DNA from 3 places in the Arthrobacter sp. 08Y14 genome. Region 2 is predicted to be linked to each of the others. Evidence: predicted binding sites of a transcription regulator. Region 2 holds the regulator's gene; each other region holds the start of a gene.

Region 1 (5,242 bases), on a different contig from region 2:
ACAGTCCTGCTGCAACGACGCCTCGTGCATCCCGGTATGCCCGGTCTCCTGCATCCGGCCCACTCCGGGAGATCCGGATTTCCTGACCTCGGAGATGCTCTATATCGACCCAAAGAGCTGCATCGATTGCGGCGCGTGCATGGATGTGTGTCCGGTAGGGGCGATCTATCCCGCGGAAGAGCTGCCGGAGCCGCTCGATCGCTACGCGGACATCAACGCCGCATACTTCGAACGACACCCGATCACCGAAGGACTCGCACAGGCTGCCGCCCCGATATCCGTGCCGCGCGGCGAGGTTTCGTGGCGAGTAGCCATCGTGGGCTCCGGCCCGGCGGGAACCTTCGCCGCCGCTGAGCTCATGGCCCGCGTGCCTGGTGTGGAGATCGAGATGTTCGATCGTCTTCCCACCCCGTGGGGACTCGCTCGGGCCGGAGTGGCCCCGGACCATTGGGAGACTAAGGAGATCAGTGAGGTTTTCCGCCGAATCGCCTCTCGCCCGGGCTTCGCCTTCCATTTGAATGTTGAGATCGGCAAGGACCTCAGCCACGAAGAGCTGATGAACCATCATCACGCAGTTATTTACGCCACCGGTGCCATGCAGGATCGCACGCTCGGGGTGCCGGGCGACGATTTGCCCGGGAGCGTGGCGGCCATTGACTTTGTCGCCTGGTATAACGGCCATCCGGATTTTGCCGACCGCACGTTCGACCTCACTGGCAGCCGGGCGGTCGTCGTGGGCAACGGCAACGTCGCCCTTGACGTTGCTCGGATACTGCTTACCGATCCCGAGACGCTGGCTCACAGCGATATCTCCGACCGGGCCTTGAACACACTCCGCACCAGCTCGATCACCGAAGTTGTTGTGATCGGACGCCGCGGAGTTGCCCAAGCCTCCTACACCACGCCGGAATTGATGGCCCTGGCCCGGGTGAAAGGGGTCGAGGTTGTTGTTGAGGGCGTGTCGTCCGTCCCCGCTGAGGGTAGCTTCGCTGTTGAATTGAAGCATCAGGTGGCTGCTGAATACGCAGCATCCGGCACTGCAGCGGGCGCCACGAAGAAACTCGTTCTACGGCATCTAACCTCACCAATCAGGATAATCGGCGAGGATTCCGTGACCGGTATCGAACTTGTTCGCAACGAGCTGGTGGCAGACGAGAACCAGCAGTTGCAGGCAGTCGCGACCGACGACACCAGCGAGCTGGCGACATCCCTGGTAATCCGCGCGGTGGGATTCCGAAGTGCACCGGTTCCGGGCGTCCCGTTTGATGACAGCCGGAGCCGCTTCCCTCATTCCAGCGGACGCATCCTCGACGATCGCCGCGGCGACCCCGTATCAGGCGTGTACGTCACGGGATGGGCCAAACGTGGCGCCTCGGGTGTGATCGGCACCAACAAGCGGTGCGCCGCTGAGACCGTGGATGCCTTGGTTCAGGACCTGCTTGACGGCGTCCTGCCCGTTCCCTCCGGTGACCGTGCCGCCCTCACGCAACGGATCTCGGAACTGCCGGTGGACTCCGTCGATCGACAGGGCTGGTTGACCATTGAGAAGCACGAGCGGACGCTCGGCGCGTCACAGGGACGTCCCCGCGTGAAGATCATCGACCGAACGGCCCTAGTAGCGGTGGCCCGCCGGGGCACTGCTTGACCTTTGCGCCGGTCCTCGACGGCTACGGCGAGAACGAGAATGAATACTCACTCTGCGCTTTCCGGTCCACGCTTAGCGGATGGGAGGCCAGACGCACCCTGGTCAAACGACGACATAAACGGGGTTTGTTACCCGAATAGTCCAGAAATGGAAAGAGACCCCCGAAAGGGTCTCTGACCTGGACTTGCTGTGGGCGATACTGGGTTCGAACCAGTGACCTCTTCGGTGTGAACGAAGCGCGCTACCACTGCGCCAATCGCCCCACTGTTGCGGCATCTCGTTTCCAGAACCGCAACGTCTAAAGATGCTAGCCCAGATTTCTCCTTACTCCAAACTGGTCACCGGTGCCGGAGGTGGACGGTCTTTCAGGATGCCACCGACTCCTGCCAGGGGTTGTGCGTAGTTACCAATGCATCCCCAGAAGGCATCAGGCGCAAACTGCGCGCAGGGAGCGGGCGACCCGCTTCAGGGAACATGGCGGCGAGCTTGAGCTGCCTGCCGGGGTGGCGCCGTCGTCGTCATTAGGGTCCGGTGCGTGCCCACACATCCAGCCAGCGCCCTGAAGTGCCGGTGCCGCCATTACGGTGCTCACCTGCGCGGACACACCGGGCGAAGTAAAGTCTCGCCAGGCGGACGGTTTCATCCCGATTGGACGCAGCCCAAAATCTCCAGTAGAGTCTTTCTTCGTTGGAAAGCGGGAGTTCGCCGCGAAAAGCGAAAGCGATTCGAGGTCTAATACTCCCACTTTTACAGCATGCGGACGTAGCTCAGCTGGCTAGAGCACCACCTTGCCAAGGTGGATGTCGCGGGTTCGAATCCCGTCGTCCGCTCGCAAGTCACTGTACAAACCGGTTGATTCTAACTGGTCGGCCTATGCTTACGCAGCGGTCACGGTGGGGTGGCCGAGAGGCGAGGCAGCGGCCTGCAAAGCCGTATACGCGGGTTCGAATCCCGTCCCCACCTCCACAGAGGACTTGCAAGCCCTTTGGGCGCGATTGGCGCAGCGGTAGCGCGCTTCCCTGACACGGAAGAGGTCACTGGTTCGATCCCAGTATCGCGCACTACAGTTTGGCGTTTTTGCGCACAACTGTGTTTTTGCGGACGTAGCTCAGCTGGCTAGAGCACCACCTTGCCAAGGTGGATGTCGCGGGTTCGAATCCCGTCGTCCGCTCTCTTGACTGCATCGAATCCCTTTGGGAGATTTGGTGCTTCAAGCGCGATTGGCGCAGCGGTAGCGCGCTTCCCTGACACGGAAGAGGTCACTGGTTCGATCCCAGTATCGCGCACGGACAACTTCGGTTGTCTTGATTTGCGGACGTAGCTCAGCTGGCTAGAGCACCACCTTGCCAAGGTGGATGTCGCGGGTTCGAATCCCGTCGTCCGCTCGCACAGTTGCTCTTCGGAGCGGTGTTTGAAGGAGCAGGCCATTGAATTGGTTTGCTCCTTCTGCGTTTAACTGCGATTAAGCGGTTGGGTTCCTTCCACGGACAGCCCTCTTCCTCCTCCACAGATGCCGATCGACGCTCCGTGGCCGCCCCTTTTCCACAAACTCGAACATGTGTTCGATGGTGCGGACTGATACTGAGAATCTTGGTCTATGGAAGAGGATCTGAAAGTCCGCACCACAGGAGCTGCATCTGCTGCCCCGGAGGACCAAGCACAGACCTGGTCAGGCGCAGGTGAGACCCACCCCTCCTTTTCGGCAGGCCAGGCAAGCCCGCCGATCCCGGCACTGAGCAGTCTGGTTCCCGCTGCGCAGCGTATTGTCCGCGATCTCGACGAGCGGATTCCCTTCCTGTCATCAGCGGAGCTGGTAACCGTCGCATCTGACGTTGAGTCACTGTCACGACTTGTCGACCATCTTCAGATCGTCGCCGCCGCTGCCCTCGAACGCGCGCGGATATCGTCCGTCGCAACTGATTCATGGACCCTCCCGTCCGGGAAACTCGAGCAAGAATTCAAGAACACGGCAGAGTACCTGCGTCACCGCCTTCGGATCAGTCGGCGAGAAGCATGGAGGCGCATTCGCCTGGGTTCTTCGCTCACTTCCACAACAAGCATTTCCGGGGAAACCCTCGAGCCGGAGTTCCCGGTGGTGGCCGAATGGGCTGGGCAGGGCCGGCTGGCAGGCGAAGCTGCACAAGTGATCAGCATGGCTATGAAGCGCGTACAGGGCTGCGGAACCCGTGAGGATCGTGCGGCCATGGAGGCAGCATTGACTGAAGTGGCAGCCAGCCAGGACCAGGACGTTCTCAACGTAGTGGCCCAAGCCTGGATCAATCATCTCGATCCTGACGGAACAGAGCCGTCCGAGCAGCAAAAAGCCGAGCTGCAGGGATTGTTTATCCGCCGGAGATACCGCGGGCTGCACCGAATAGACATATTTGCCACCGAAGACCAATTTGAAACCCTTATGACAGCGCTGGCGCCGGAGGCCAATCCGCGAGTCGATGCCACCAAGGCCACTGAGGGCTCCTGCGTGGACCTTGAAGGCAAGCCACGTGCAGTCCCGGCTGATCCCCGCAGCTACCCCCAGAAGTGCCTGGACGGACTAGTAAGCTCGTGCCGGTTGGCTCTGCTGTCCGGCAGGCTTCCCGCCAGCGGGGGGTCCAAACCGCAGGTCTTGGCTGTCATTGGCTACGACCAGCTAGGCGACCGTTTGACGACCGCCGGGGCGGGAAGCTCCAAGGCTGCGGGGACAAATCCGGACAGAACTCCCGAAAGCGGAATGCTGGCGTTCGCCGGACCTGTTCCGGCTCGTCAGATCCGCCGCATCGCCTGCGACGCGGATATCATCCCCGTAGTCCTGAGCGGTGAGGGCCGCGTTCTGGACGTTGGTGCCGCGGCCCGTTATTTTCCGCCGCATCTTCGCAAGGCATTGATTGCCAGAGACCGCGGATGTACCTTCCCAGGCTGTACCGCGCCTGCCCCATGGTGCGAGGCACACCACATCGAATATCACTCTCATGGCGGAGCCACGAGCACGGACAACGGCGTCCTGCTGTGCGGGTTCCACCACCACCTCATCCACCGGGAGAAATGGCGGGTGCGGGTCCGGCGCGGTGTCCCCTGGTTCGTGCCACCCACTTATGTGGATCCTTATCAAGCTCCCCTCAGAAACACCTACTTCCATCCGCTCCGGCCACCACAGTCAAGTGCATGAAACAGAATCCAGAAATCCGAAAGCCCCACTCCTTGGTCCTTATAGTCAGCGGGCCTATCATTGGTGGTGAACGGGAAACGTATGGTTTCCCCTGCGAAAGGAGGTGGTCCGTGTCTATATTTGACGGGCTCAAGGGCAAGGCCGGAGAGCTGAAGGGCAAGGCTACCGAGCTTGTGGGTGAAAACGCCGACAAGATCAAGGGCGGCATCGGTCACGCGGGGAAATTCGTCGACGAGAAGACCGGCGGGAAGTACTCGGACAAGATCGACGGCTTCCAGAGCAAGGCCTCGGAAGCGGTAGACAAGGTCGACCGCAATCAGGGGCCCGCCACGGGAACCGAACCCGGACCGACTCCTCCGGCCGTATAAGCTTCAGAGCACGACAAAAAGGACCTGGCTCCGCCTCTTTTGGCGGGACCAGGTCCTTCGTCGTTT
Region 2 (5,242 bases):
GATGTCCTCGACGGTGTGGTGGACATCGATGTGGGTGTCACCGGTCGCCTGGACCGTGAGATCCATTAGGGAATGCTTGGCCAGGGCTGTCAGCATGTGGTCATAGAACGGCACGGACGTGCTGATGTTGGACTGGCCGGTTCCATCCAGGTCCAGCTCCACTACCACTGACGATTCACTGGTAACCCGTTCGAGGCGGGCTGTGCGGCCGGTGGTGGTTTCCACGGTCATGGTTTTCCTTTGAAAGAAGATGGTCTCTGCTAACAGTTTAGTGTCTGCCGGCCGGTGCTGTTCCGGCCGGCAGCGTGGGCGCCCCGGCCCAGCTACCGGATGCCGGCGGCCAGCAGTTCGCGGAGCCGGGCGAGGAAGGCGCTGGTCTCCGGCTCCGTGCCGGCGGTGACACGCAGATGGCCGGGGATCCCGACGTCGCGCACCAGGACGCCTGCCTCCAGCAGGCCTTCCCAGACTGCCCGGGGATCCTCCATTCCGCCGAAAAAGACGAAGTTCGCGTCTGAGGGGGCGGGCTTCAGACCCAGATCCTGCAGCTCGGAGACAATGCGGTCGCGCTGAACCTTGATGTCCTCAACGTTGGCCAGCAAAGCATCTGCGTGTTCCAGTGCAGCGTTGGCAGTGGCCTGCGTGATGGCGGACAGGTGGTAGGGCAGCCGCACCAGGCGGAGGGCATCGGTAACCTCGGGGGCGGCTGCCATGTAGCCGATCCGGGCTCCGGCGAGCGCAAAGGCTTTGCTCATAGTGCGTGAGACGATCAGGCGCTCGCGTCCCGGCAGCAGTTCCAGGGCGCTCGGAGTGCCGGCATGGAAGAACTCGCCGTAGGCCTCATCCACGATCACGATGGCGTGTGACGCGGCCCCCGCCTCGTAGACCGCCTCCACAACATCCAGTGAAAGTGCTGTGCCGGTGGGGTTGTTCGGAGTGCAAAGGAAGACGATGTTCGGCGCCTCGGCGCGAACCTGTTCTGCAGCTGACTCAGCCGTAAGCCCGAAGTCGTCGCTTCGGCGTCCCGTGACGTAGCGGGTGCCGGTGCCGCTGGCGAGCAGCGGATACATGGAATAAGTGGGCGGGAAACTCATGGCCGTCCGTCCGGGACCGCCGAACGCCTGGAGAATCTGCTGCAGGACCTCGTTCGAGCCGTTCCCGGCCCAGATATTTTCGGAGGTCAGTCCATGGCCGAGGTAAGCGGCAAGCCGGTCCCGCAGTTCCGTGAATTCCCGGTCCGGGTAGCGGTTCAGGCCGGCCACGGCCCGCTCCACGGAGATCGCAATCGCCTCCCGCACGGATTTCGGCAGGCCATGCGTATTCTCGTTGACATTCAGCAGGATGGGCACATCCAACTGGGGTGCGCCATAGGGCGTCAGTCCGCGGAGGTCATCGCGCAGAGGAAGTCGGTTAAGTCTCGCCAGCTGTTCAGTCACCTGTACAGCTTAAGACTCGAAGGCGGAGCGGGAAGAATCTGCGGGCTGCACGCCCTGCCTTGTTACGTCCCGCGTTGTTGAGCACTGACTTGTTTGGCTCTGGGTGCTTCGTCCCGGGGTGTTGAGGACTGAGCGTTGCGGGCTCAGCGTTGTTGAGGACTGAGCGTTGCAGAGTCAGCGTTGTTGCGGACTCAGCGTTGTTGCGGGGTCAGCGTTGTTGCAGGCTCAGCGTTCAACGGGAATGTAAAGCTGAGCACCAACGATGAGGCGGGATTCGGTCAGGTTGTTGAGTTCCATGATGTCTTCCATGACATCCCGCGGGTCACGCTCAGGAGCGAACTCCTGCGCCAGGCCCCACAGGGACTCACCCGCACCCACACTGACCTGGACGGTTCTCGTCACGTCCGGCCCCCCGCTGGAGGCCATGGCGGGTGCGGTGAAGAATCCCAGCACAATGAGCGCAGCCGCCGCGGCGAGCATCAGCGGGAGGCCGATGAAAACCAGACGGCCCCTGCGGGTCAGGTGCAGAGAGTTCGTCTTGACCGGCAGGGAAGGACCTGAAGGCCGGGAAGAATGGAGGTGCCGTGAGGGAGCTGTGTTTGAAGCAGCTGTGTTTGATGCAGCTGTGTTTGATGCAGCTGTGTTTGATGCAGCTGTATGACTTGAATCAGCTGTGCGAGCTGTCGGGACTGTTTGGGTTGTCATGGCAACGCCTTTCCGGTTCGACCGCTGCGGGAAATACCCGAAGCCATATTCGAACGATTGGAAGCTGATCGACCTACCCGAACCTCCGCTGAGGGCGGCTGTCGAAAGTATGTTCGATTTCTGCTGAGTTATTTCTAGCACCTATCTACTAATAAAGTCGAGACTCGCTCGAACAAATGTTTGAAAACGCCTCGCTGCTCGCTTAACGTTGAGGACAAGAGGGAACCTTCAACAGGTTCTGCGGATCGAGCCGAAGCCCAGGCGCCGGAGCGGTTCCTCAGGATCACTGAATCAGCTGCCTCTGACATAACCGCCGGAACGGCTTGCACGGCCAAAACGTCCCGGCTTGTACCCGATTAGACATTTACCGACCAGCCCCGGCATTGCCGGGACCAGCTGACCCGAAGGGAACCCGACGTGGCCCGCAGGACTGCTTCCGAAGACAGCACCAACAAACCAGCTGCCACAGGCACCCGTGCGCGCGCCAAGGGGCTCACCCCCAGGCAGAAGACCGTCCTGGAGATGATTCAGCGGTCCGTGAGCACCAACGGTTATCCGCCCACCATGCGCGAAATCGGCGACACGGTTGGCCTGGCCAGCCTGTCCAGCGTGACCCACCAGCTCATGCAGCTGGAGAAGCTCGGCTACATCCGCCGTGATCCGAAGCGCCCCCGCGCCATGGAAATCCTCATTCCGCTGATGCTCCGTGACGGATCCTCCGGCACGGCAGCCGAAGAGGCGCCGGGGCGCCACGGCTCCGGCACGGACAACAGCCCTTCAGCCGGCGCTGCGGGGCGCGCCGGAGACCAGCGTGAAGAGGGCACAGGCCCAGCCCCGGCGCTGGCCTCGGTAACCGAGCTTGCCACCTCCGTTGATACCGCCATGGTGCCGCTGGTCGGCCGCATCGCCGCCGGCGGACCCATCCTTGCGGAGCAGGTGGTGGAGGACATCATGCCGCTGCCCCGTCAGCTGGTGGGACACGGTGACCTGTTCATGCTGAAGGTTTCGGGAGACTCCATGGTTGATGCCGCCATCTGCGACGGTGACTGGGTGGTTGTGCGCCGACAGCCGACGGCGGAGAACGGTGACATTGTGGCTGCCCTCCTCGACGATGAAGCCACGGTCAAGACCTTCCGGCAGCGCAACGGCCACACCTGGCTGCTGCCGCAGAACACGCAGTACGAGCCCATCGTGGGCGACCACGCCGTCATCATGGGCAAAGTTGTCTCGGTGATGCGCGCTCTTTAGCCGCCGTCCCAGCGGGATCCCTGCAGCGGAAAGCACGCAAATGGCGGCCGGAAATCTTCCGGCCGCCATTTGCGTGTCCATGTCTTTGCTGCCCGGCCTCACTGGCCGCAGAGTGCCGCGGTTACGTCCGCAGCCCGACTACCCCGCCGACAGCTCCTCGGCCGCCGACTGCTCTGCGAGCCGGCCCAAAACCGAGAGCACCACGGAGCGGTCCGTGGTGGACCAGAACGGCGGCAGGGCTGCGCGCAGGAAGCCCCCATACCGGGCCGTGGCCAGCCGGGAGTCCAGGACAGCCACCACACCGCGGTCCCCCGCCGCACGAATCAGGCGCCCGGCGCCCTGTGCCAGACGCACGGCGGCATGGGTCGCGGCCACGGACATGAACCCGTTGCCTCCGGCCTTGGCCACTGCTCGGGTGCGGGCGGTCATCAGCGGGTCATCGGGACGGGGAAACGGGATGCGGTCGATGAGGACAAGCCGGCACGCGGCTCCGGGAACGTCCACGCCCTGCCATAGCGACATGGTGCCGAAGAGGCAGGTGTCCGGCTCTTCGGAGAACTGCTTGACCAGTGAAGACATGGAAGATTCCCCCTGGCACAGGATGGGGAAATCCACCCGGGTGCGCATGGCATCGGCGGCATCTTCGGCCGCCCGCCGGGAGGAGAATAAGCCCAGCGCACCGCCGTTTGAGGCCTTAAGCAGCGCTTCGATTTCATCCAGCTGAGCCTCGGAGGTGCCCCGCTCCGGCTTGGGCAGGTCCTTGGCCACATACAGAATCCCCTGGCGCGGGTAATCGAAGGGACTGCCGACGTCGGTTCCGGTCCAGGACGGTGCACCCGGACCCAGCAGGCCCAGGGCACCGGCCACCGGCCCGAACTCGGAGCCGATCGCCAGGGTCGCCGAGGTCAGGACAACGGTGTGCCCGTCAAACAACCCTTCACGCAGCCGTCCCGCCACTGACAGCGGGGCAACGTTCAGGGTGGCGGGGGCGGTCTCGTCGGGCGGCGAAAAACCTCCCGACGGGGAGAAGGAACTGGGCCGGGACGCCCAAATCACCTCGCCGGCCGCCGGTGCCGAGATCAGCCGCTCGCAGACAGTCAGCACGGCCATAAGCCGTGAACGGGCCGTTTGCCGGCCGCCGTCTGCGGTTTCCCCGGGCTCGGGCTTGGAATCAGAGAGCGCCACTCGGCAGGCCTCGCGAACGCGCCCCACGGCCTGTTCCTGCTCTTCATTCAGTCCGCTCGCCAGCAGCCCGGAGGGAACACCCTCCATGGACTGCTCAAAGGCACGTGCTGCCTGCGCCAGCTCCTCTACGCTGGCAGAGGTGTGTTTGCGCGCTGCGGTAACAGCGGCAGTAATCACCGTGCCGGAGAGCTGGCCGGTGACGGCACCGGTGACGCGGTCCTGCAGTTCGTGTGCCTCGTCAATGACCACCACGTCATAGTCCGGGAGCACGGCCAGGCCTTCGAAGGCAGCAATCGCCAGCATGGCATGGTTGGTGATCACGACGTCGGCCACGGCGGCCTGTGCGCGGGCACGCTCGCTGAAGCACTCAGCGGCGACCGGACACTTCTGGGCTCCCAGGCACTCCATGGAGGTCACCGATACCTGCCGCCAGGCCCGGTCACTCACACCCGGGACCAGATCATCCCGGTCGCCGGTGTCAGTTTCGTCCGCCCATTCACGCAGCCGGACCACTTCCCGGCCCATGGCCGAGGTGGGAGCCGGTGAAGGGTGGGCGACGCCATGGTCATCTCCCAGCGTGAACAGGGCACCGGCGGGATCTTCCTCTTCAGGAAATCCCCCGCCGGTCTTGTGCAGGCAGACATAATTGCTGCGGCCCTTGAGCAGTGCCA
Region 3 (5,242 bases), on a different contig from region 2:
AGGGTGAACTTCTCTGGCACTGACACGGTTGTCTCCTAGATTTCGTTGTATGGCGTCTGTGGCACGGCCTGGACACGGCCGGCTCTTTCTGCGCCCCTTTGATGTTATCCGCTGGAGTTGGGCCCTACCAACCTGCCGCGCTGGGGACGGGGCAGCGGAAGCGAGGAAGTGTCCGCCAGGTTCCATGCTTCCAGGGCCTGCAGGCTCATGCCGCGCTCCCCTGTGCGGCGGGTCAGCCCCCGGATCAGCATCAGCTCGGTGCCGAAAAGGAGCGGACCGGTTTTCTCCTGTGCCTCGGTGAAGAACGTGCAGTCAACGCACCCGGTGCCGTCGTCGAGGCTGATGAACACCACGCGTCGGCCGCCGCGCATGGGCGGCGTTTGGGTGGCCACCCGGATGCCGGCCACGAGCACTTTGGAGCCGTTGCGCAGACCGATCAGGTCGCGGGCCTTGGTGACGCCCAGTTCGGCCAGCAGCGGACCGTAGCTGTCGATGAGGTGGGCGCTGACGTCCACGGACAGCAGATCAAGTTCCGTGCGCACCTTCTCGCGCAGCGTTGGTTCGGGCAGTTCCGGCCGCAGGTTCTCCAGTTCGGTGTCCCCAAGCGGCAGCGCCAGCTGTCCGGGAATGGGATCATATTTCCGCGGGGCCGGCCGCGGCGGTGCGGTGTCCAGATGGTGCAGCAGATCAGCGCGGGAGGCGCCGGTTCCGGTCTCCCGGGCCAGCGAATCGAAAGCCCCCAGGGAGGCCAGTCGCATCAGCGTAGCCCGCCCCACTCTGGCGCGGGCCCGCAGGTCGGCCAGGGAATCGTAGGGCTGGCCGGCGGTGATGCGCCGCAGCTCTGCCGCCGACAATCCGTAGATCCCGGCCAGGCTCAGCCGGATGCCCAGCTTCGAAGACCGGGCCGGATGCCCCGGTGTTGCCGGAACCGCCGGCACCCGTTCCACCCGGTACTGCGCACCGCTGCGGTTGATGTCCAGCGGCAGGATGGGGATCCCCATCCGCCGGGCCTCCGCCACGAGCAGGCGGCGCGGATACATGCCCGGATCGTGTTCGAAGATCCCCGCCAGGAAGGCTTCGGGGTGGTGGGTCTTCAGCCACGCGGACTGGTAGGTGGGCACCGCGAAGGCTGCCCCGTGCGCCTTGCAGAAGCCGAAGCTGCCGAAGGCCTTCAGCGTGCCCCAGACCTTGTCGATGACTTCGGCGCCGTAGCCCCGCTTGGCTGCTTCGGTGCGGAAGAAGTCTTCCACTGACTTTTCGGCATCCTCGTTGCCCAGCAGCCGGCGCAGTTCGTCGGCCTTGGCCAATCCGCAGCCGGTGAACACGTCAAAGGTGCGCAGCACCTGTTCATGGAACACTGTCACCCCGTGCGTTTCCGCCAGGACCGGCCGCAGGGCTTCGTGCGGATACACCTCCGGGGACCAGCCGTGCCGGTGTTCCAGGAACGGGCGCACCATGTCGGATTTCATGGGTCCGGGCCGGAACAGAGAAATGTCGATGATCAAATCATTGAACTCCCGCGGGGCGAGCTTGCCGATCAATTCCCGCTGTCCCGGGGATTCGATCTGGAAGCATCCCAGCGTGTAGGTGCTGCAGATCAGGTCATACGTGGCAGGGTCGTCCAGGGGGACGGCGTCGAGGTCAATGGAGCCGTCCGCCAGCACATAGTCGGGGCCGTTCCCCGCAGGCCCGGCGGGGTGCGCCCCGGCGCGGACGGTGTCTTCCCTGGTGGGATGCAGCCTGCGCACTTCCTGCAGCGCATAGGCCATGGCGCTTTGCATCCGCACCCCCAGCACGTCGAGTTTGAGCATGCCCATGGGATCCATGTCGTGTTTGTCGAACTGGGACATGGGCAGGCCCAGGCCGGAGGGCTGCACCGGCGTGCGGTCCAGCAGGGAGGTGTCCCCCAGGATCACGCCGCACGGGTGCATGGAAATGTGCCGCGGCAGCCGGTCCAGGCGTTCGGTCAGGTCCACCAGCAAATCCAGCTGCCGGTTGCCCTGGACCCGTTCGGCGATGTCCCGCAGCTCCGGCTTTTCCGCGAGCGCTTCCCGGAACTTTCGTGCCGAGAAGCGCCACAGCTGTTTGGCCACGGCGCCAATGTCCTCTTCGGCCAGGCCCAGGGCCATGCCGGCGTCGCGCACCGCTCCTCGCGCCCGGTAACCGTTCTGCATGCTCATCAGGGTGACCCGTTCGGCGCCGAAGCGTTCAAAGATGCGGTGATAGACGTTGTGCCGCTGGGCACTTTCAACGTCTATGTCGATGTCCGGAAGGGTGGAACGGTCCCGGGAGAGGAACCGTTCAAAAATCAGGTCATGGGCCAGCGGGTTCACGTGGCTGATGCCCAGCAGATAGTTCACCAGTGAGGAGGCTCCCGAGCCCCGGGCTGCGGCACGCACGCCCATGCCGGTGATCATGGCGGAAACCTCGGCGACAGTCAGGAAGTACGAGGCGAACCCGAGCCGTTCAATGATGCCCAGTTCATGGGCCAGCCGGTTGCGCAGCCGGGCTTCGGCGGCCTGATCCTGTGCGGGGAACCGGCGGCCGATGCCGGCTTCGCAGCGGCTTACCAGCTCGGCCATGGGTTCGTTGTTGATGCCGATCACCGAGGCCTCCGGAACCACCGGCTGCTTCCACCCCATGTCCAGCACCGGATCCATCCGGCAGGCATCGGCGAGCGCCTCCGTGTCCCGGAGCATCCGGGCGGCCCCGGCGGTTCCGTAGCCCGCCTCGTTGCTGATCTCGCGGGCAAGGGACTTCATCTGCGCGGCGCTCTTCAGCCAGCCCTGTCCGTTGGGCTGCAAATCCGAAAGCCGCCCCATGGAGGTCAGCGCCCGGGCTGCATCCAGGACATCGGCGGTGGCGGCGCCGTCGGCATCCACGTAGCGCACGGCGTTGGTGAGGATGGCCGGCAGCTGCATTTCATCCGCCAGGCGGAACATGCGCACGGCGTGGGCCAGGCTGAGGTTGGTTCCCGGGGCGCTGAGGTGGGCCACCACCTCCACGGCAAGCGATGCGCGCGGCAGCGTCTCCTGCCAGCGGCGAAAGAGCGTACGGGCGACGGCGTAGCTGCGGCTGCGCATGGCGGTGCCGACGTCGGAATGCGGTCCCACCAGGACGGTCAGGAGAGGCTCCGCGTCACCGCCGGCTCCGGGGCCGCGGGCACCGGACCCCCCACCGCCGCCGTCGCCCGCTGCCCGTGACGCCAGCTGCGCCATGGTCACCCCCACCGGTTTGCTGCCCTTGCGTGCCGCGGACGCTGAGGTGCCGGCGTGTGCATCGGAAATCAGCCGGCACAGCGCACGGTAGCCGGCTCCCTGCCGCCGGCCACGGGCCAGGACCACAACTCTTCCGGTGACCGGCCGGGCACCGGAAGCATCCGGCTCCCCCAGCACCGCCAGATCCACCCCCACAATCGGATCAATGCCGGCGTCCATGCAGGCGCGCAGGTGCTTGACCGTCCCGTACAGCCCGTCACGGTCGGTGCAGGCGAGCGCGTCTGCACCGTCGGCCGCAGCGGCCTGCGCCATTTCCTCCGGCCAGGACACTCCGTAGTGGGCGCTGAAGGCGGTGGCGGCATGCAGATGGGTGAAGCTCATATCCGGCAGTTCCTAGGCGCTTTCCCGCAGGGCGTCATGGATACGGATCAGGCGCCAGCGGCCGGAGCTGATGTCATGCGAGAGATCCAGGGTGCGCAGCGGCGAACGCGGGGTCAGCCGGGCCTGTACCCGCCAGATCTCCGAATCCACCAGCCCCGGACCACGCCCGCGTTCCGCCCGGGCTTCCTCATCCCACCAGTTCCGGCGCTCATACCAGCGCACGGGATCCGCTGCCACCTTGTAGGTGCGGCCGCTCCAGACAAGACGAAGCGGCTGGCCGGCGGGTGAGCACACCACCTCTACCGCCTCACTGAAGACACCCATTCCAGCTTCCTCCCAGCCGCAGGCGTGCCCGCACCCAAGCCGTCGCAGCGGCCAAAATTGGTTTGTGGACATCAACTAATTCGAACATATGTTCTAACAGTTTCCAGTGTACGGCCATCATCTGACAATCGGCACTCCCGCCGCCGGATTCCTCCGCGGACGGCCTAAACTTCCTCCCCCGCTTCCGTCCGGACCACGGTGGACAGCGGCGTCTCCCGGATAAACAGGCACAGCACCAGGGCTACTGCGACAATAGGCACACTGAGCAGGAAGATCGGCGGCAGCGCGTGTCCAAAGGCAGCACCGATGAAGTCCTGCACCGGCGCCGGCAGACCGCGCAGCGTCGCCGGGCTCAGGGAATTGATGTCCCCGCCCACCGCTGCCCCCGCCCCCTGCGGCGCCGCGGCAATCTCATTGCCCAGGCGGTGGATGAAGATCGAGCCGAACAGCGCAATGCCAAAAGAGGCACCGATCTGCCGGAAGTAGTTCGCCGCGGAAATTGCAGCCCCCATGTCCCTGCCGGGGACGCTGTTCTGCACAATCAGCACCAGGTTCTGCATCAGCATTCCAATACCCAGGCCCATCACCAGCATCCCGAGCGCCGTGAAGCTGTACGGCGTGGTGTCGGAAATGCGGGACAGCAGCACCAGCCCCGCAATGATCACCGCGCAGCCCAGGATCGGATAGATCTTGTACTTTCCCGTGCGGGAAATCAGCTGGCCGGTGCCGATGGAGGTGAGCAGCAGCCCGCCCATCATCGGCAGCATCATCAGTCCGGATTCGGTGGCAGTTGCCCGGTTGACCATCTGCAGGAAGGTGGGCAGGTAGGAAATGGTGGAGAACATGGCGATGCCCACGGAGATGCCCACCAGCACGGGCAGCAGGAAGTTCCGGTTGCGAAACAGGCCCAGCGGCATGATCGGCTCCCGGGACTTCAGCTCCACCCGCACAAATGCCGCACCCGCAGCCAGGGTCAATGCGGCCAGAGCCAGGATCTGCGGACTTGACCAGGCATAGGTGGTGCCCGCCCACGTGGTGAGCATGATCAGGGCGGCGCTCGCAACGGCCAGCAAAGCGGCACCCGCGTAGTCCAGCCGGGAGCGGGCTCCCTGGGGTTTGGCCAGGTGCAGGGAGGTGACGACGACGGCGAGCGCCACCGCTCCGATGGGCAGGTTGATGTAGAAGACCCACCGCCAGGACCAGGCATCGGTGATCCAGCCGCCCAGCAGCGGTCCGCAAACGGAGGCAAGCCCAAAGGCTGCTCCGATCAGTCCCATGTACTTGCCGCGCTCGCGCGGAGAGACGAGGTCTCCCAGGAT

What was found. The regulator LexA, encoded in region 2, represses DNA repair genes until DNA is damaged. The targets are predictions, from matches to a motif close to TCGAACANNTGTTCGA.
Region 1: the regulator LexA is predicted to act here: its motif matches at 3,196-3,211, upstream of CXR03_RS07730 (HNH endonuclease signature motif containing protein).
Region 3: the regulator LexA is predicted to act here: its motif matches at 4,004-4,019, upstream of CXR03_RS11115 (DUF6504 family protein).

What each region holds. Positions count from the first base shown of each region.
Region 1 covers NZ_PJIX01000002.1:249,615-254,856, reverse strand. Annotated here, with positions in the region: gene CXR03_RS07770 (FAD-dependent oxidoreductase) at 1-1,645, shown strand, start outside; tRNA gene CXR03_RS07765 (tRNA-Val) at 1,836-1,907, opposite strand; tRNA gene CXR03_RS07760 (tRNA-Gly) at 2,402-2,475, shown strand; tRNA gene CXR03_RS07755 (tRNA-Cys) at 2,538-2,611, shown strand; tRNA gene CXR03_RS07750 (tRNA-Val) at 2,635-2,706, shown strand; tRNA gene CXR03_RS07745 (tRNA-Gly) at 2,743-2,816, shown strand; tRNA gene CXR03_RS07740 (tRNA-Val) at 2,860-2,931, shown strand; tRNA gene CXR03_RS07735 (tRNA-Gly) at 2,957-3,030, shown strand; gene CXR03_RS07730 (HNH endonuclease signature motif containing protein) at 3,243-4,808, shown strand; gene CXR03_RS07725 (antitoxin) at 4,919-5,176, shown strand.
Region 2 covers NZ_PJIX01000003.1:712,212-717,453, reverse strand. Annotated here, with positions in the region: gene hisB (imidazoleglycerol-phosphate dehydratase HisB) at 1-231, opposite strand, end outside; gene CXR03_RS15630 (histidinol-phosphate transaminase) at 324-1,433, opposite strand; gene CXR03_RS18740 (LysM peptidoglycan-binding domain-containing protein) at 1,659-1,913, opposite strand; gene lexA (transcriptional repressor LexA) at 2,556-3,386, shown strand; gene CXR03_RS15615 (ATP-dependent DNA helicase) at 3,525-5,242, opposite strand, start outside.
Region 3 covers NZ_PJIX01000002.1:993,097-998,338, forward strand. Annotated here, with positions in the region: gene thrS (threonine--tRNA ligase) at 1-26, opposite strand, end outside; gene CXR03_RS11110 (DNA polymerase III subunit alpha) at 105-3,599, opposite strand; gene CXR03_RS11115 (DUF6504 family protein) at 3,612-3,923, opposite strand; gene CXR03_RS11120 (MDR family MFS transporter) at 4,088-5,242, opposite strand, start outside.